Regions from separate parts of the Cupriavidus sp. SK-3 genome, predicted to be linked through region 3. Evidence: predicted binding sites of a transcription regulator. Region 3 holds the regulator's gene; each other region holds the start of a gene.
The links. Region 3 encodes sigma-54, which starts transcription at its own class of promoters, with help from an activator protein. Its sites were predicted from a motif close to TGGCANGNAANCTGCTTT; they were not measured.
Positions count from the first base shown of each region.

Region 1: CF70_RS04730 (ANTAR domain-containing response regulator) is a predicted target of sigma-54. The motif match lies at 1,785-1,802, and genes of this name have one in related genera.
Region 2: CF70_RS05240 (ammonium transporter) is a predicted target of sigma-54. The motif match lies at 3,355-3,372, and genes of this name have one in related genera.

Region 1 covers NZ_JFJV02000042.1:37,604-43,964, forward strand. The annotation lists gene CF70_RS04725 (CmpA/NrtA family ABC transporter substrate-binding protein) at 1-788, opposite strand, end outside; gene CF70_RS04730 (ANTAR domain-containing response regulator) at 1,113-1,760, opposite strand; gene CF70_RS04735 (fumarylacetoacetate hydrolase family protein) at 1,971-2,672, shown strand; gene maiA (maleylacetoacetate isomerase) at 2,677-3,324, shown strand; gene ftsY (signal recognition particle-docking protein FtsY) at 3,407-4,561, opposite strand; gene CF70_RS04750 (M16 family metallopeptidase) at 4,622-6,148, shown strand; gene CF70_RS04755 (M16 family metallopeptidase) at 6,169-6,361, shown strand, end outside.
Region 2 covers NZ_JFJV02000049.1:51,246-57,606, reverse strand. The annotation lists gene CF70_RS05250 (Bcr/CflA family multidrug efflux MFS transporter) at 1-989, shown strand, start outside; gene CF70_RS05245 (mechanosensitive ion channel family protein) at 1,057-1,887, opposite strand; gene CF70_RS05240 (ammonium transporter) at 2,121-3,323, opposite strand; gene CF70_RS05235 (HU family DNA-binding protein) at 3,924-4,205, shown strand; gene CF70_RS05230 (acyl-CoA thioesterase) at 4,397-4,882, shown strand; gene CF70_RS05225 (CreA family protein) at 4,899-5,369, shown strand; gene CF70_RS05220 (SDR family oxidoreductase) at 5,404-6,162, shown strand; gene CF70_RS05215 (acid phosphatase) at 6,182-6,361, opposite strand, start outside.
Region 3 covers NZ_JFJV02000205.1:12,916-19,276, forward strand. The annotation lists gene hprK (HPr(Ser) kinase/phosphatase) at 1-509, opposite strand, end outside; gene ptsN (PTS IIA-like nitrogen regulatory protein PtsN) at 588-1,043, opposite strand; gene hpf (ribosome hibernation-promoting factor, HPF/YfiA family) at 1,425-1,775, opposite strand; gene CF70_RS19860 (RNA polymerase factor sigma-54) at 1,825-3,300, opposite strand; gene lptB (LPS export ABC transporter ATP-binding protein) at 3,461-4,246, opposite strand; gene lptA (lipopolysaccharide transport periplasmic protein LptA) at 4,283-4,927, opposite strand; gene lptC (LPS export ABC transporter periplasmic protein LptC) at 5,117-5,740, opposite strand; gene CF70_RS19880 (KpsF/GutQ family sugar-phosphate isomerase) at 5,756-6,361, opposite strand, start outside.

The DNA.
Region 1 (6,361 bases), on a different contig from region 3:
TTCCAGATCGCCTGCGTGGTCTCGGCGGTAAAGCCGATCTTGTCGGCGATTGCGCGCGCGCCCCAGGGCTCGCCCACGCAGAATCCGTCCATATTGCCCACGCGCATATTGGCCACCATCTGCGGCGGCGGCACAGTGATGGCCTTGGCGTCCTGCATCGGGTTGATGCCGTTGGCGGCCAGCCAGTAGTACAGCCACATCGCGTGGGTGCCGGTGGGGAAGGTCTGGGCGAAGGTGTAATCGCGCTTTTCCCTGGCCATCAGCGCTTTCAGGCTGGCGCCGTCCTTGACGCCTTTTTCCGCCAGCTTGGATGACAGCGTGATGGCCTGGCCATTGTGGTTCAGGTTCATCAGCACGGCCATGTCCTTCTTGGGCCCGCCGATGCCGAGCTGCACGCCGTAGATCAGGCCGTACAGCACGTGTGCCGCATCCAGTTCGCCATTGACCAGCTTGTCGCGCACGCCGGCCCAGGAGGCTTCCTTGGTGGGCGTGATCTTGATGCCGTATTTCTTGTCGAAGCCGAGCGTGCCGGCCATCACTACCGAAGCGCAGTCCGTCAGCGGGATAAAGCCGATCCGCACCTCCGGCTTTTCCGGCGAATCCGAGCCGGCCGCCCAGGCTCCGGCGCGCACGAGCGGGTCGACCAGCGTGATCACGCTGGCGCCGGCGATGGTGGCCAGGGCGCGGCGGCGGCCGCTGCTGGCGGGCACCGCATCGGCGCCGGCGGCGCTGGCGTCGGTGGCAACCGCGGCGTGCAGCGGCTTGGCAATCTTCAGGCGAGAGGGCATTCCACGGCTCCAAATGAAAAGCGTCCTGAACTGCGCCGCTTTCGCCAAGAATGCGGGGCAGGTCAGGACGCCGTTGTCCCGTGATGCGGCGCGGCCGTCGTTGGCGGCGCACATCGGTTTGTGATCGGCCGTCGTTGGCCGATGTCCGGATTACGCAAGCCGCGTGCCAAGCTTGTTATGCAGGGTGCAGTCAATATGCGCGCGAACGCGGTGACGCCCTGGCCCGAAGGGGCAGGGCGGCGGGCGGTACCGGTGCGCGTGCAGCAGGGCGGCAGCGCCATCCTTGTGCATTGCACCAAGCGCGTGCGGGGCGTCGCCCGCGCCTTAGCTCATTACATCGATGACGCGCCGTGCCGCTTCGACGAGCTTGATGCCACGCTCCATGGCCATGCTGCGCAGCCGCTTATAAGCCTCTTCCTCGCTCATGCCGCGCTCCTTCATCAGCAGGCCCTTGGCACGTTCGACTTCCTTGCGCTCGGCCAACTGCAGGCGCGTGGCATCCAGCTCGGCGCGCAACTCCTGATCCAGTTCGAAGCGCGCATACGCCACGTCGAGCACGGTCTTCACGCGATCGGCGCGCAGTCCGTCGACGATGTAGGCGGTAATGCCTGCCGTCAGCGCGGCCTTGATGCGCTGGGCGTCGTCGTTGTCCGTAAAGAGCACGATGGGGCGCGGCGCGTGCTGGGTGGAGACGCATACGTGCTCGACCGTATCGCGCGCCGCCGATTCCGAGGCGATGATGATCAGGTCCGGCTGCCGCGCGGCGATCGCGTCGGGGAGCCGCAGGTCGGCGTCCACCGTCTCGATGTCGGTGAAGCCCGCCGACACCAGCCCGGCATGGATCGTCTCGACGTTGAGCGGGTCGGCGTCGTGGGGATCGCGCACCAGCAGGATGCGCAGCGTGCGCGAACCCGCGGCGGAGGCGGGCGCGGGACTCGTCGGACGGGGAGGGGCTGGGGGGCGTCGGTTCATGGCGTCACTTGGGATCTCTCGTGCCATGCAAGATTCGCGCCGAGATGATTCTAATTGTATTGCGGGGTTTCCCGGATTCAATGGTTTGCCGGCATACGCGGCGGGAACCGCCGGTGTATGCTATTGCCCTGCTGCGCGGCGGGGCGTCTGCTGGCGACGCCGCATGCCGGTGCGTAGCCTAAAACACAGTGCACAAGTCTGGAGAGAAGGATGACCGAATTCGTATTTGCCCCGCCGGCGCCCAACGGCGTGCCCGTGCGCGGCAGCAGCGCTCAGTTCCCGGTGCGCCGGGTTTACTGCGTGGGCCGCAATTATGCCGCGCATGCGCGTGAAATGGGTTCGGATCCCGACCGCGAGCCGCCGTTCTTCTTCTGCAAGCCCGCCGACGCGGTGAGCTACGTGGCCGACGGCAGCGAAGGCGCCTTCCCCTATCCGCAGGGCACCGGCAACTGCCACTATGAAGTGGAGCTGGTCGTCGCCATCGGCAAGGGCGGCAAGGACATCGCCGAGGCGGACGCCGCCAGCCACGTGTTCGGCTATGCCCTCGGCCTCGACATGACGCGCCGAGACCTGCAGAACGAATCCAAGAAAACCGGCCGCCCCTGGGAAACCGGCAAGGCCTTCGACAAGTCCGCCCCCATCGGCCCGATTGTGCCGGTGTCCGCCATCGGCCATCCGGAGAAGGGCGCGGTGACGCTGTCCGTCAATGGCGTCGAGAAGCAGCGCGGCGATCTTTCCGACCTGATCTGGTCGGTGCCCGAGATGGTGTCTTATCTCTCCAGGCTGTTTGAACTGCAGCCCGGCGACCTGATCTATAGCGGCACGCCCGAAGGCGTGGGCCCGGTGGTGAAGGGCGACGTCATGCAGTGCAAGATCGAAGGCGTGGGCGAACTCACCGTCAAGGTGGTCTGATCCTATGTTCAAGCTCTACAGCTACTTTCGCAGCTCGGCGTCGTACCGGGTGCGCATCGCGCTGCGGCTCAAGGGCCTGCCTTATGAGTATGTGCCGGTGCATCTGTTGCGCGACGGCGGCCAGCAACTGCTGCCGGCCTACCGTGCGCTCAATCCCGATGCGCTGGTGCCGACCCTGGTCGACGATGACCAGGTATTGATCCAGTCGGTGGCGATGGTCGAGTACCTCGACGAGACGCATCCCGAGCCGCCCTTGCTGCCGGGCACCGCGCTGGATCGCGCCTACATTCGGGCGGTGGCGCTTGAGGTCGCGTGCGAAATCCATCCGCTGAACAACCTGCGCGTGCTGAAGTACCTCAAGCACACGCTGGGCGTGGCGGAGGAAGCCAAGGACGCCTGGTACCGCCACTGGGTCGAACTGGGTTTCGAGTCGGTGAATACCAACCTGGTGCGCTCGGGCAAGGCAGGGCGCTTCTGCTTCGGCGATACGCCGACGCTGGCCGATATCTGCCTGGTGCCACAGGTGTTCAACGCGCAGCGTTTCAATATCGATGTTGGCCGCTATCCGGCGATTGCCAAGGTGTTCGAGTCCTGCATGGCGCTGCCCGCGTTCCAGCAGGCCGAGCCCAAGGCGCAGCCGGACGCCGAGTAAGCCTGGCGCGCAGGTCCGGCGCTGGCAGGCGTAAAGAAAAAGCCCCGCAAGCAGTTGCGGGGCTTTTTCGTTGCCGCCGCGTTCAGCCCAGCAGCGCTTCGGCAAATTCATCGGCATTGAAGGGCTGGAGGTCTTCGACCTTTTCGCCCACGCCGATGAAGTAGACCGGCACCGGCCGCTGGCGCGCGATCGCGGCCAGGATGCCGCCCTTGGCCGTGCCGTCGAGCTTGGTCACGATCAGCCCGGTCAGCCCCAGCGCATCGTCGAAGGCCTTGACCTGGGACAGCGCGTTCTGGCCCGTATTGGCATCGATCACCAGCAGCGACTCGTGGGGCGCGGTCGGCATCGCCTTGGCGATGACGCGCTTGACCTTCTTCAGCTCCTCCATCAGGTGCAACTGCGTGGGCAGGCGGCCCGCGGTATCGGCCATCACGATATCGATGCCGCGTGCGCGCGCCGCGTTGACCGCGTCGAAGATCACCGCGGCCGGGTCGCCGCTCTCCTGCGAGACCACGGTCACATTGTTGCGCTCGCCCCAGATCGTCAGTTGCTCGCGCGCGGCGGCGCGGAAGGTGTCGCCGGCGGCCAGCAGCACGGACTGGTGATAGCTCTGGAAGTGCTTGCACAGCTTGCCGATGCTGGTGGTCTTGCCGGCGCCGTTGACACCGGCGATCATCATCACCATCGGTTGCTCGCGGCCCAGCACCATGGTTTTCTCGAGCGGGCGCAGCAGGTCGGCCAGCAGTTCGCGCAGTGCGATCTTGACGCCCTCGGAGGTCTCGATGCGTTCGCTCTTGACGCGGCGGCGCAGCGCGCTCAGCAGGTGTTCGGTTGCCTCGACGCCCGTGTCCGCCATGATCAGGGCCGTTTCCAGCTCCTCGAACAGGTCTTCGTCCACCTTGACGCCGACAAACAGCGTGCCCAGGTTGCGGCTGGTTTTGGACAGGCCGGTGCGCAGGCGCTGCATCCAGCCGCGCTTGGCCTCGGCGGTGGCGGCCGGTGGCGGTGTCAGGACCATATCCCCGAAAGCGGCATGGGCAGGCGGGACGACGGGTGAGAAAACCGGTTGGGCGGCCGGCGCGTGCGCTGACGGGGCTGGAGGGGCGGCGGCCGGGCCGGGTACAGCGGCGGGAACCGGGGCTGACGCACCGGCGGGCGCTGCAACGGGCGCGGGGACCTGCGCCTCGGGTGGCGCGCTGGCCGGTTCGGCCTTGCGCTTCTTCCAGAAACTAAACATTGGGAAAGGGGTCAATACCCCGGTAGAATCAATCGCCAAAATTCTAGCAGACGGGGTCGCATGAACCATTGTGCTGTCAGGTCCAGGTCGGGCGCCGCCCGTACCGCATCGCCTCTTGCCGGCGCCGGCGCTATTCGCCCGGCCGCTTTCTCCCGGCGCCTTGTTCCCACCCTCCTGTTGATTGCCATGCCCTGGTTCGGCGCCGCTTACGCGCAGACCGGCGTAGTGGCGCCGCCACTGCCCACCGGCCAGGCCACCGCGTCGCAAAGCGCCGCGGCGGAGGCCAATACCACCGAATTCAAGCTGTCCAACGGCATGCGGGTCATCGTCAAGGAAGACCACCGCGCGCCCACCGTAGCACACCAGATCTGGTACCGCGCGGGCGGCATGGACGAGGTCAGCGGCACCACTGGCGTGGCGCACATGCTTGAACACATGATGTTCAAGGGTACACCAAAGGTCGGGCCGGGGGAGTTTTCCAAGCAGATAGCGGCGTTGGGCGGGCGCGAGAACGCCCTGACCAACCGCGACTTCACCTTGTACTACCAGCAGATCAGCAAGCAGTACCTGCCCAGGATGATGGAGCTCGAGGCCGATCGCATGGCCAATCTCATCATCAAGAAGGATGAGTTCGAGCGGGAGATGAAGGTCGTGATGGAAGAGCGGCGCCTGCGCACCGACGACTCCGCGCGCGGCACCGTCTACGAGCAGTTGCTGGCCACCGTGTTCACGGCGGCTGCGTACCGCCATCCCGTGATCGGCTGGCCGGCCGACCTCGTCAACATGCGTGTCGAGGACGTGCAGGCCTGGTACAAGAACTGGTACGTGCCCGACAACGTCCTGCTCGTCGTTACCGGCGACGTCACGGCGGCCGAGGTCAGGACGCTTGCCGAACGCATCTATGGCAAGCTCAAGGCGCGTCCCCTGCCGTTGCGCAAGGACCAGGTCGAGCCGGTGCAGAAGGGCATCAAGCGGATCTGGGTCAAGGCCCCCGCGGAGAACCCGTACATCGTGATGGCGTACAAGGTGCCGCGCCTGCACGACGTCGAGAAGGACGTCGATCCCTACGCGCTGGAGGTTCTGTCAGCCGTGCTGAACGGCTACGACAACGCCCGCCTGACGCGCGACCTGGTGCGCGAGCGCCGCATCGCCGATGACGTCAACGTTGGCTACGACAGCATCAACCGCGGCGAGTCCATCATGGTGCTCGATGGCACGCCGGCCAATGGCCACACCACCGAGGAGATCGAGCGCGCGCTGCGCGACGAGATCGCCCGCATCGCCCGCGAAGGGGTTTCGCCTGAAGAACTCAAGCGCGTCAAGGCGCAGGTCGTGGCGGCGCAGATCTACAAGCGCGACTCGGTGTTCGGCCAGGGCATGGAAATCGGCGTGGCCGAGATTTCAGGCATTTCCTGGCGCAAGCTCGACCGCATGCTGGAGAAGATCAAGGAAGTCACGCCTGCGCAGGTGCAAGCTGTGGCCGGCAAATACTTCAACGACGATAACCTGACCGTGGCGACCCTGCTGCCGCAACCGATCGACCCGAACAAGCCAAAGGCACCGGTTGACTCCGGCTCGCTCCGCTAAAGCCTTTCAGAGGACCGACGATGTCTCTCTTTGCCCCGACGATCCCGTCGCCGCGCCTGCTGCGCCGCATCGCAGGCGCTGCCTTCGGCGCGCTTGCCCTGATCGCTTCGCAGGCCGCGTTGGCTGCCATCCCGATCGAACAATGGACCACCTCCACCGGCGCCCGCGTGTATTTCGTGCGCAGCCCGTCCATCCCCATGCTCGACGTCAATA
Region 2 (6,361 bases), on a different contig from region 3:
GCCGCAAGCCACCGCTGTACATTGGCCTGCTGTCCTATGCGCTCGCAGCGGCCGGATGCGCGCTCGCGCGCGACGTCGAGGCGCTGATGCTGTGGCGCTTCTTGCAGGCCCTGGGCGGCTGTGCGGGCATGGTAATGGCCCGTGCCGTGATCCGCGACCGGCTGGAGGCGCACGAATCCGCGCGCGCCTTCTCCTCGCTGATGCTGGTGATGGGCCTGGCACCGATCCTGGCACCCATCATTGGCGGGGCCGTGCTCGCGGCCTTCGGCTGGCGCGCCATCTTCTGGCTGCTTTGCGCCAGCAGCCTGTTGATCCTGTGGGTGGTCCACCGGTACATGGAAGAATCGCTCGACACCGTCAATGCCATGCCACTGCGCCTTGGCCGCGTACTCGCCAACTACGGCGAGCTGCTGCGAGACCGGGGCTTCGTCGGCTATTCGCTGTCTGCCGGCTGTGCGCAAGCGGGGATGTTCGCCTATATTGCGGGGTCGCCGTTCGTGCTGATCGAGTTGCATGGCATCGATCCCTCTTATTACGGCTTCATATTCGGCGCCAACGCGTTGGGCTTGATTGGCATGTCGCAACTTAACGCGCGCCTGGTGCGCAACCGCACGCTTGACCAGGTGCTGGGCGCCGCCCTGGTTGCGCCGTGCGCGGCAGGCCTGGCATTGGCCGCCGCGGTGCTGGCCGGACTGGCGCCGTTGCCAGTGTTGCTGGCCGGTTTCTTTGTGTTTATCGCCAGCCTTGGATGCATCCTGCCGAACGCGTCGGCCCTGGCCATGGCTGAGCAGGGCCAGCGGGCCGGCACGGCGTCCGCGTTGATGGGGACGCTGCAATTCGGGCTGGGCACCCTGGCCGGCGCCGGGGTCAGCTTCTGGCGCGACGGCAGTGCATTGCCGCTGGCGGTAGTCATGGGTATTTGCGGTACCGGTGCGGTGCTGATGCGCGTCTTCGGCCGTTCAGGCAAACCGGCGCACGGCGCCGGCTGACTGCTGCCGCCGTAGCGTAGCGGGGCGGCCTGGTTCCGCGCTTCCGGCTCCTCCTTTCGCGGCACGGTTACGTGGCCGTGCTGTTTTGCAGCACCACCAGCTGGGCTGGCATCGGCGCGGAGAATCCGGCCTCGCCGAAGCTCTCGCGGATCACGCGGTTGGTGTCGAAATACACCTGCCAGTAATGATCGGTATGGCAGTATGGACGCACGGCGAGGACGGGGCCGACCAGGTTGAATTCGAGAATCTCCACGTCCGGCGGCGGTTCGGTCAGCACGTTGGGCAGCGCGGCCATGCGTTCCTTGAGCAGCGCCGCGGCGGCGGCGTGGTCGGTACTGCCGGCCAGTTGCGCCTTGAGTTCAACGCGGCGGTAGGCGTTGGCGCTGAAGTTCTGGATGGTGTCCGCGAAAATCTTGTTGTTGCCTATCACGGTCAGGACATTGTCGGGCGTATCCAGCGTGGTGCAGAACAAGCCGATCTCCTTGACCGTGCCGGTGATTCCACCCACCGTGACGAAGTCCCCGACCTTGAATGGCCTCAGCACCACGAGGAAAGCCCCCGCGGCAAAGTTGGACATCAAGCCCGACCAGGCCATGCCGATGGCAACGCCGGCCGCGGCGATCAGCGCGGCGAAGGTGGTGGTCTGGATGCCGAAATAGCCCAGGATGCCGATCACCAGCACGACATTGAGCGTGACCGTGACGATGGACCCGACGTAACGCAGCAAGGTCGGATCGACCTTCTGCTTGGCCAGCGCCCCCTGCACCAGCCGCACCACGAAGTGAATCAGCGACCGGCCGATCACCCAGAAGGCGAGGGCAGCAAGTATCTTGATCCCGAATTCGGTCGCATAGGCAATCACTACGTCCTGAAGCTTCTGCAGCGTTGTGGCATCCATCGCGGTTCTCCCTTGCTGGCTCGGCAGGTACACGGGCAACGAACATCATGCAGCGGATTCCCGGGCGCATCGGGGGCAAGACGCGAGTGCCGGCAACGCATTATTGCTACGCCGCGTGCGGAAGTTCAAGCACAAAATGGCCGCCACGGGCGCGGCGGGCCACTGGCCGCCAACGGCCGGGGATCCGCAGCAGCGGATAGCGGGGGCGGGGCAAGCCCCCTGCGCGCTGCGGCTTACCAGTTGGTTTCGCGCTCCGGCGTGGCGGAGATGCGATGCAAGGACAGGTCAGCGCCGTTGTATTCCGATTCGGCATCGAGCCGGATGCCGACCAGCTTCTTCAATGTGCCGTAGACCACGGTGCCGCCCACCAGGGCGATGACGATGCCAAGCAGCGTGCCGATCGTCTGCGCGCCCAGGGAGACGCCGCCGATGCCGCCCAGCGTCTGGCTGCCAAAGATGCCGGCGGCAATGCCGCCCCAGGCGCCGCACAGCCCATGCAACGGCCAGACGCCCAGCACGTCGTCGATATGCCATTTGTTCTGGGCCAGCGTAAACAGGTAAACAAACAGCGCGCCGGCGATGGCCCCGGTCACCAGCGCACCCAGCGGATGCATCAGGTCCGAGCCCGCGCAGACCGCCACGAGACCGGCAAGCGGGCCGTTATAGGCAAAGCCGGGGTCGTTGCGGCCCGCCGCCCAGGCGGCCAGGGTGCCGCCCGCCATGGCCATCAGCGAATTGATGGCGACCAGCCCGCTGATCTTGTCGACGGTCTGCGCGCTCATGACATTGAAGCCGAACCACCCCACCGCCAGCACCCAGGCGCCCAAGGCCAGGAAGGGGATGTTGGAGGGCGGGTGGGCGCTGATGCGGCCGTCCTTCTGGTAGCGTCCGCGGCGCGCGCCCAGCAGCAGGATTGCCGGCAGCGCGATCCAGCCGCCCATGGCGTGAACCACGACGGAGCCGGCGAAGTCGTGGAAGGGCACGCCCGCGACGGAGGTGATCCAGTCTTGCACGCCGAACCGGTTGTTCCAGGCGATGCCTTCGAAGAAGGGATACACCAGGCCAACCAGGACGAAGGTTGCCACCAGTTGCGGATTGAAACGCGAGCGCTCGGCAATCCCGCCGGAAATGATGGCGGGAATGGCCGCCGCAAAGGTTGCCAGGAAAAAGAACTTCACCAGTTCATAGCCGCTTCGTTGCGCCAGTTCATGGGCGCTGGTAAAGAATTCGACCCCATACGCCACGGTGTAGCCGATGAAGAAATAGGCGATGGTGGAAATGGCGAAATCCACCAATATCTTGACCAGGGCGTTGACCTGGTTCTTCTTGCGCACCGTGCCTAACTCAAGAAAGGCAAAGCCCGCGTGCATAGCGAGCACCATGATCGCCCCCAGCAGGATGAACAGGGCGTCGGTGCCGCTTTTCCAATTGTCCATACATTCCTCATGCTCAAAATGGGAGCACTGGTATGCAAAAAGCATTCCAGTGTGGGGCATCTTGGCGGGGAATCTGCACCGTGTTGGGTGCTTTTGCACCGGATTGTCGCGCCTGCGGGGGCTGCCCCGGTGATAGCAGCGAGGGCGATCGCCTTGCAGTCCCCATGGGGACAGGCAAAATCCTGCGCCAAAATGAGGCACCGCATTGATTTGGGGCGTAGCCCTCTCACAGCCATGCACCATAATGGGAGATTGCACCGATCTTGCCCGGAATCAGGGCATGCCGCCGCCTGTGATCCGCGCATCGCACCGGCAGTGGTAGCGAGCGGACGAAGCAAAGCCGCATCGCGCCGCAAGGGATGCGCGTCGCCCCGTACGCGCGTTCGAATTCTGCCTAGCCTCAGGGGGCGCATTTGAAAGGGCGGAAAAGGGGGGTAAATTCCCCGCAAAGGCGCTTGACTCAAGGATTTGCGGCTTTTTTCGTTGCATTGGTGCCACTGGGGATTGCCCAATGCGTAAAGCGCGGATTAGACTGCGCCGATCGGTAATTTGCCGCGTGGCAGACACTCCGATCAAGACGACCAACAAGGGAAATCAGCCATGAATAAAGGTGAACTGGTATCTGCCATCGCCGCGGATGCCGAATTGAGCAATGCAGCGGCAGAGCGCGCACTGAATGCGGCTCTGGAGAATATCAAGAAGGCGGTTGCCAAGGGTGATTCGGTAACGCTGGTGGGTTTCGGCAGCTTCAGCTCCGGCAAGCGCGCCGCGCGTACCGGCCGCAATCCGCGTACCGGCGAGACCATCAAGATTCCGGCCGCAAAGACGGTCAAGTTCTCTGCCGGCCAAGGGTTCAAGGACGCTGTGAACAAGAAGAAGTAAGCAGTCCGCGCCTTGAGCGCTGATAAGAAGGCGGCCCGAAAGGCCGCTTTTTTGTTGGCGCCGGGGTGCGCCGGGACGTGCTCCGCGACAAGGCAAGGGGCCCGTTCCGGGTTAAACTGCCGATCGTCGGCACCAGCCTTTCGACCCGCTTCGCGGGTCCGCCCGGCCGCTCCCAGATTCCGGATTTCATCATGAACGACCTGTCCCACCAGCTTTCCATGACCGTGCTGATGACGCCGGACATGGCCAATTTCTCCGGCAATGTGCACGGCGGCACCATCCTCAAGTATCTCGACATGGTGGCTTATGCCTGTGCCAGCCGCTACGCGGGGCGCTATGTCGTGACCTTGTCGGTCGATCAGGTCGTATTTCGCCAGCCCATCCACGTGGGGGAACTGGTGACCTTCCTTGCAGCAGTCAATTTCACCGGGCGCAGCTCCATGGAGATCGGCATCAAGGTCATCACCGAGAACATTCGCAGCAAGCTGGTGCGCCATACCAATAGCTGCTATTTCACCATGGTGGCGGTGGACGACAATGGCGCCCCGGCCGAGGTGCCGGCACTGGTGCCGCGCGACGAAGTCGAGCGCCAGCGCTTTGCAGCGGCCCAGCTGCGCCGCCAGCTTCGCCAGGAAATGGAAAAACGGCACGACGAAATCACGGGCAAGGTGTCCTGAGGTGGAAGGGGCACGCATGCATACCAGCCTGATGCGCCTGCTAGCGGCGCTGGCGCTGCTGGCGCCGGCCGCGCATGCCGAGGAGATCGGCAGCGTGAGCACCAATTTCCGCATGACCGGCTCCGACAAGGTGGTGATCGAGGCTTATGACGATCCGATGGTGCAGGGCGTGACGTGCTATGTCTCGCGTGCCCGCACCGGCGGCATCAAGGGATCGCTGGGCATGGCCGAAGATCCGCCCGAAAGCTCGATCGCCTGCCGCCAGGTCGAGCCGATCACGTTCAAGGGCCCGCTGCGCCAGCAGGACAATGTATTTTCCGAACGCATGTCGATCCTGTTCAAGACCTTGCACGTGGTGCGCACGGTCGACCGCAAGCGCAATACCCTGGTCTACCTGACCTACTCGGACCGCATCGTTTCCGGCAGCCCCCAGAACAGCGTGACCGCGGTGCCGGTGGCGGCGGAAACGCCGATTCCGGTCAAATAGCCGGCAACCAAGAATCCCATCCGGAGAAGACAGCATGAGTCAGCAAGGCAAGGTAGCGCTGGTCACGGGCGCCGCCCGCGGCATCGGCAAGGCGGTGGCGCAGGCGCTGCTGGTGGCGGGCTACCGGGTGGTGTTCGCCGGACGTACCGCCGAGCCGCTTCAGGCGCTGGCCGCGCAAGCCCGGGCCGATGGCCATACGGCGCTGGCGGTGCAGTGCGATGTCAGCGATCCGGCTTCGGTGGATCAACTGTTCGCGCAGGTCCGCGAACAGTTCGGCCGGCTCGACGTGCTGTTCAACAATGCCGGCATCAATGCGCCGGCGGTCTCGATCGACGAGCTGTCGGTGGAGCAATGGAAGGCGGTGCTGGACACCAACCTGACCGGCGTATTCCTTTGCTCGCGCGCCGCCTTCGCGCTGATGAAGTCGCAGAGCCCGCGCGGCGGCCGCATTATCAACAACGGCTCCATCTCGGCGCACGCGCCGCGCCCCAATACGGTCCCGTACACGGCCACCAAGCACGCCATCACCGGGCTGACCAAGAGCCTTTCGCTGGATGGCCGCGCCTTCGATATCGCCTGCGGGCAGATCGACATCGGCAACGCCGCCACCGACATGGCTTCGCGCATGGCGCGCGGCGTGCCCCAGGCCAATGGCGAGATCGCGCCCGAGCCGCTGATGGACGTGGCGCACGTAGCCAGTTCGGTGGTCCATATGGCCAACCTGCCGCTCGATGCGAATGTGCAGTTCATGACCGTGATGGCCACCAAGATGCCCTTCGTCGGCCGCGGCTGAACATCGCCCAAGCGCCTTGCTAGTTGGCAAGCGGCGCCAGCGCCTCGCTTTCGGCCTGGCAGTCGCCGGCGGGCTTCAGGCCCTTGGCGCGGACGTCGGCAAGCTCCGAGCTGGCTGCGGCCAGATCCGCACGGAAAGCGGGGTCGGCATGCAGCCGCGCCACGGTGGCTGCGCCCATGATGCGGCCCTGCATCGCATC
Region 3 (6,361 bases):
AGCTCACTCTTGCCCAGGCCGGATTCACCCATCACCAGCACACCCATGCCGAGGATGTCGAGGAATACACCGTGCATGGTCACGCGCGGCGCGGAAATGCGCGACAGGTAGAGGCGCAGGTGATCGATCACCGCCGCCGAGGACACCGGCGTAGTGAACAAGGGCGTGGAGGAACGCGTGCAGCGCAGTTCCAGGTCGGGCGGCGGCTCCATGCCGTCGGCAATCACCAGGAAGGGCGGTTCCAGCAGGATCAGCTCACCCATCTGGCGCTTGCGCATCTCGTCGTCGAGACGCTGGTAATAGGTGATCTCGGGCTTGCCCAGGACCTGGATCCGGTTCGGGTGGATCAGGTTCAAGTGGCCGACGAGATCGGCCGCGGAAGTGGCTTCACGCGCGAACTCGACATCGAACGCCCGGTCGGCGCCTTCCAGGCCGGCTACCCAGGAGAGTTTGATATCGGCTGCGTTGTCGTCGAAGATCGACTGCGAGGTGACGCCAGTGAGTTCCATGCGGGTGCTTTCAGGAGCGAGCTTTCAGACAGCGGGGACAATTGCCCTGCTCGCCTGCGTAAAGATCGCCGAGGCCGGTCAGGGGTGCCATTGTGTCAGCAACTGGTGCACGTCATCGGGGGTGGGCAGGGTAGCCAGTCCTTCGCGCATCTCGCGGTCGGACAGCAACTGGGCGATCTCCGAGAGAATCTCCAGATGTTGCTGGGTGGCCTGCTCGGGCACCAGCAGGAAGATCAGCAGCGCAACCGGCTTGCCGTCGGGAGATTCGAAGGGGATCGGCTCGGCCAGGCGCATGAAGGCGGCAAGTGGCTGCTTCAGTCCCTTGATGCGGCCATGCGGAATGGCAACCCCGGCGCCAAGACCAGTGGACCCCAGCGATTCGCGGGCGAACAGGTTGTCGGTCACGGTAGCGCGCGCCACGCCATGGTTGTTCTCGAAGAGGAGCCCGGCCTGTTCGAACACGCGCTTCTTGCTGGTGACGCTGACGTCGAGGTTGATGTTGCCGGGTGGCAGCAATTTAGCCAAACGATTCATGTGGAATGCGCAGGGTTTTCTAGTAAGCAGGCCCGGGGCCGGGAGGCGTCGCGCCGGGCAAAAAAGAAGAAAAAACCAAGGTCCGAAGTTTCACCGGGTGTCCCCCTGCCGGTGTCGGGCGTCTGGCCATTATAGAGCAGGCCCGCCCCCACCTTGTGCATTGCAATACCCGATGCGCGGAAGCGGTGCCGCGTGCACGGAAAAATCGTTGAGCTCGAGAACTATGTATTGCACAGCATACACCGGTCCATATGCATTGCGGAATCCCCCGCGTGGTCCCGGATGAGCGCCAGGAACGAAAAAGCCGCGCTATGGGCGCGGCTTGATTCCGGTTTCAAGGGAGTGACACCGGCGGCCCGGTCTGTGGGCCACCAGGCACGGTCATTGCTGCATCTGCGATGCGGCCATCTGATACTTGACCGCTTCGCGGTCGTGGCTTTGCACGCGATCCTTATGGCGAATCACCTGCCGGTCGAGCTTGTCGACGAGCGCGTCGATAGCGGCATACAGGTCTTCATGATGCGCTTCGACAAAGATGTCCTTGCCCTTGAGATGTAGATTGATTTCCGCGTACTGCCGCCGGTCCTTTTCTTTTGTATTGTCGACAGAGAGCAGCACACTTACGCCAATGACTTGATCAAAATGCCTGACGATACGCTCCAGTTTCGTTTCCACGTACTCACGCAGCGGGGGCGTGATGTCCAAGTGGTGTCCACTGATCTTGAAGTTCATAGCGTTTCTCCTTCTGAAAGAGTTGCACCAGGCAGGCGATGCAACTCGGCTACAAAGTCTTGCGGAGAGTAACTGCCGGAATCTTGAGCGCTTCGCGGTATTTGGCAACGGTGCGCCGTGCCACTACGAAGCCTTGCTCGCCGAGCAATTCGGCAATCCGGCTGTCGGACAAGGGATTCCTGGCGTCTTCGGCTCCTATCAGTTGCTTGATCAACGCACGAATTGCCGTTGACGAGGCCGCGCCGCCGGTTTCTGTGGATACGTGACTGCCGAAGAAATACTTCAGCTCGAAAGTCCCCATCGGCGTTGCCATATATTTATTGGTAGTCACCCGAGAGATGGTGGACTCGTGTAAACCCAGTGTATCGGCAATCTCCCGCAAAACCAAGGGGCGCATCGCAATTTCACCGTGGGTGAAGAAGTTCTTTTGACGTTCGACAATAGCTTGTGCAACGCGCAATATCGTGTCGAACCTTTGCTGGATATTCTTAATCAACCAGCGTGCTTCCTGCAGTTTTTGCTGCAGTCCCGCAGCACCCGCATCGCCTTTTGCACCGCGCAATATCTGCGCGTACATGTCGTTGATACGTAGCCGCGGCATCACATCCGGATTGAGTTGCGCGATCCAGCCGCCATTCAGTTTTCGGACAAAAACATCGGGCACGACGAAGTCGGCTTCGGGACGGCTGTACGCATGGCCCGGATAAGGTGCCAGCGAGCGGATCAGTTCATGCGCCGACTTCAGTTCCGGCTCGTCCACCTGCAGCGCTTTTTTCAGGCGCGTGTAGTCGCGTACCGCGAGCAGTTCCAGGTGATTGGTGACAATGGTCAGCGCCAGGTCGCGCTGCGGATGCTTGATGCGACGCAATTGCAGCGCCAGGCATTCGGCCGCATTGCGTGCGCCGACACCAGGCGGATCGAAGCTCTGCAGCAGCGTAAGGACGGCCTGGATCTCGTCGACCTCGAATTCAAGTTCCTCCGGCAGTTCGCTGCAGATTTCCTCGAGCGAGGCGCTCAGGTAGCCGTCGTCGTCCAGCGACTCGACCAGGAAGATGGCCAGCCCCTTGTCGCGCAACGAAATTTTCAGCGGCGCGAGCTGTTCCATCAGATGTTCGCGCAGCGTGGGTTCGGCGTCGCGCAGCTGCATCGGGGTCTTTTCGTCGTCGTCGCCTTGCGGGCGGCGGGCGAAGTCGTCGAGGCTCCAGTCGTTGCCGTAGTCCTCGTTGCTGTCGGAATAGCTGTCTTCGGCCTCGGGCGCGCCGTCGGGGCGGTTCTCGCTGGTGCCCTGGCCGTCGGCGGGCGCCGGCGCGGGAGCGCTCTGCATGTTGACCGAGCCGTCGGCGGCAACGCGCAACGGGCTGTCGAGCCAGTCGTTCTCGCGTTCGAGCAAAGGGTTCTCGGTCAGCGCCTGTTCCACTTCCTGCTGCAGTTCGAGCGTGGACAGTTGCAGCAGCCGGATCGACTGCTGGAGTTGCGGCGTAAGCGCGAGATGCTGCGAGAGGCGGAGCTGTAGCGACGGTTTCATGCGACCTATTTTATGCCCAACTTCCGCGCCGTTGGAACGGAAATTGCTATCGCTGATGACGCCGTGATCGTTGCAGGATAAAAGGCGGCACCGGCGCCACCTGGGCACAAGGTCGCCGCAGCTGCCAGCTGCCAGCTGCCGCGTGCTGTGGCGCGCCGCGTTACATGCGGAAATTCTCGCCCAGGTAGACCTTGCGCACCGACTCGTTGGCGATGATGTCTTCAGGCCGGCCAGAGGCCAGCACGGCGCCTTCGCTGATGATGTAGGCGTGATCGCAGATGCCCAGCGTCTCGCGCACGTTGTGGTCGGTGATCAGCACGCCGATATTGCGCGCCTTGAGGAAGCTGACGATGCGCTGGATCTCGCCCACCGCGATCGGGTCGACGCCGGCGAAGGGCTCGTCGAGCAGGATGAAGCGTGGTGCCGAGGCCAGGGCGCGGGCGATTTCCACGCGGCGGCGTTCGCCGCCTGACAGCGAAAGCGCCGGATTGTCGCGCAGGTGGGCAATCTGGAGGTCATCGAGCAGCGTGTCCAGCCGGCGCTCGATCTCGGCCTTGCCAAGTGGCTTGCCGTCCTGGATCTGCAATTCCAGCACCGCGCGGATGTTCTCCTGCACATTCAGCTTGCGGAACACCGAAGCTTCCTGCGGCAGGTAGGACAGGCCCATGCGCGCCCGTTCGTGAATGGCCAGGCCGCTGATGTGCTTGTCGTCGAGCACGATGTCGCCCTCGTCCAGCGCCACCAGTCCCACGATCATGTAGAAGGAGGTGGTCTTCCCCGCGCCGTTGGGCCCCAGCAGTCCGACCACCTCGCCGCTCTTTACGTCGAGGGACACATCCTTGACCACCGTGCGCGAGCCGTAGCGCTTTTTCAGGTGGCGCACGACCAGCGTGCTGCTGTCCTTCAGGGTGGCGGGCTGGGAGGGTGCGGTTTGGGTAACGGTCATGAAGGCTGAATCCGTGGGTCGGGCGACGCGGCGGCGTCAGGGATTGACGGGGGCGGGCGCAGGCTTGAGCGGCAGCGGGGCGCCGGCGGCGCCGCTGGCGGGCTGCTCCTGGCGCGGCGACAACACGGCGCGCACGCGACCGGACGGGCTGCCCGCCGTCGCGTTCTCCGTACCGCCGCTGGCGGTGTAGAACTCGTTGCGGCTGTCGTAGGTGATCACTGCGCCACGGATCTCGTCGACCAGCTTGGCGCCGGCCAGCCGCGCCATGCGTGCGCGGCCGATCAGCTTGGACAACTCCTGCTTGCCGTCATACTCGATGCGGTCGCCCCAGCCGTCGATGTATTCATCGACGTTGTCGCGCTTCTGGCGGATATAAGCCTGCTTGCCGCCCTTGGACGTAGCCACGGCGTACTGGTAGCCCTCGGGATCGGTGCGCACTTCGGCCGCGTCGGATTTCAACACCATGGTGCCCTTGGTCAGCACCACATTGCCAGTCAGCACATAAACCTGCTTGACGTCGTCATAGCTGGCGTTGTCGGCTTCCAGCACCAGCGGTTTCTCGCGGTCGGCTTTCTCCGCGCTGGCGGGTGCGGCCAGCGTGAGGCCGAGAACGGCTGCCAGCGTCAGCAAAGCGGCCGTGCTGCGGCGGCGACAGGACGATGTCGTCAGGAGTGAATTCATGTTGGCGTGATGGCGGTTGGCGCGGACGGCTGTGGCCCGCGGGCGGCTTCGTTTCCTGGCGGCTGTTTCCGGGCAAGGCGGGCAGGGCTGCGCGGGCGGCACCCGCCTGGGTACCGTTTGCGCCCGCTCGCCTGGCCAGCACTGCTTCGCTTCATCTGGCAACAGCCTCTCGGGTCTTTGTTATCTGGGCTACTTCGCGGGACTCGCCGGCGGCCCCGTAATAATGGTGCCGCGTACGTTACCCAGCAATTGTACTTCGCGGGTGACATTGTTGAAGATCAGCCCGTTTGCCGTCATCACCGACGGGCCGCGGGTCAGCTTGACGGCTTTGTCGGTCTTCACGATGTCATCGTTGATCAGCACCTGGAAATATTCCGAGGCGGCTGTCATCTGCGGATCCTTGGCCGGGTCCGGCCCTTGGGCGCGCACGATGAAGGCATTGCCGAACAGGTCGATCAGCGAGCCTGCCGCGTTCATCGTGCCGCGATCGGAGTGGCCCGTGACGGGCGGCCGGTCGATTTCGTATGCCCGCATGGCCGGACGCGTCACTTCGTAGGTCTGGTCGTCCTCGAAGTGGATCATCTTGTCGCCGGTGAACCGCATCTTGGTGTTGCCGTCCTCGGCCAGTTCGGTGGCGGAGAAGCGGATCATGTAGTAATCGGGCTCATGCTTCTTGCCCACCGGCCCCGTGGCGCCTTCTTTCGGGGAATTGACCTGCACCAGCCAGAAAGTGCTGCCCGCCACTAGCGCCATCAACAGCAGCGGCAAGGCGCGCATTCCTAGCCGGCTCAGGGAGGACAGGATATCCCGCATAGTTTGTGGGTGCCCTCAGATGACCTTGGCGCGGGTCAGGTCGTGGATGTGCAGGGCACCGACCAGGCGCTGGTCCGCATCGACCACCAGCATCTGGTTGATGCGGTTCGCCTCCATGACCTGCACGGCTTCCACCGCCAGCTGGTCCGGCCCCACCGTATGCGGCGAGCGGTGCATCACCTCGCTGATGGGCACGGTCTTCCAGTCGCGCGGCGTTTCCAGCAGGCGGCGCAGGTCGCCGTCGGTGAAGACGCCGATCAGGTGGTCGTCCGGATCCACCACCGCGGTCATGGCCATGCCCTTGCGGGTGATTTCCATCAGGGCCTGCGCCAGCGGCGTGCTTTCGCGTACCTTGGGCACCGCGTTGCCGCTGCGCATGACGTCGCGCACATGGGTCAGCAGCTTGCGCCCGAGCGCGCCGCCCGGATGCGAGCGGGCAAAGTCCTCCTCGCCGAAGCCGCGCGCGTCCAGCACCGCCACCGCTAGCGCATCGCCCATCGCCAGTGCGGCGGTGGTGCTGGCGGTGGGGGCCAGGTTAAGCGGGCAGGCCTCTTTCTCCACACCGGCGTTGAGGTGGGCGTCGGCCAGCTTGGCCAGCGTGGAGGCGGGGTTGCCGGTCAC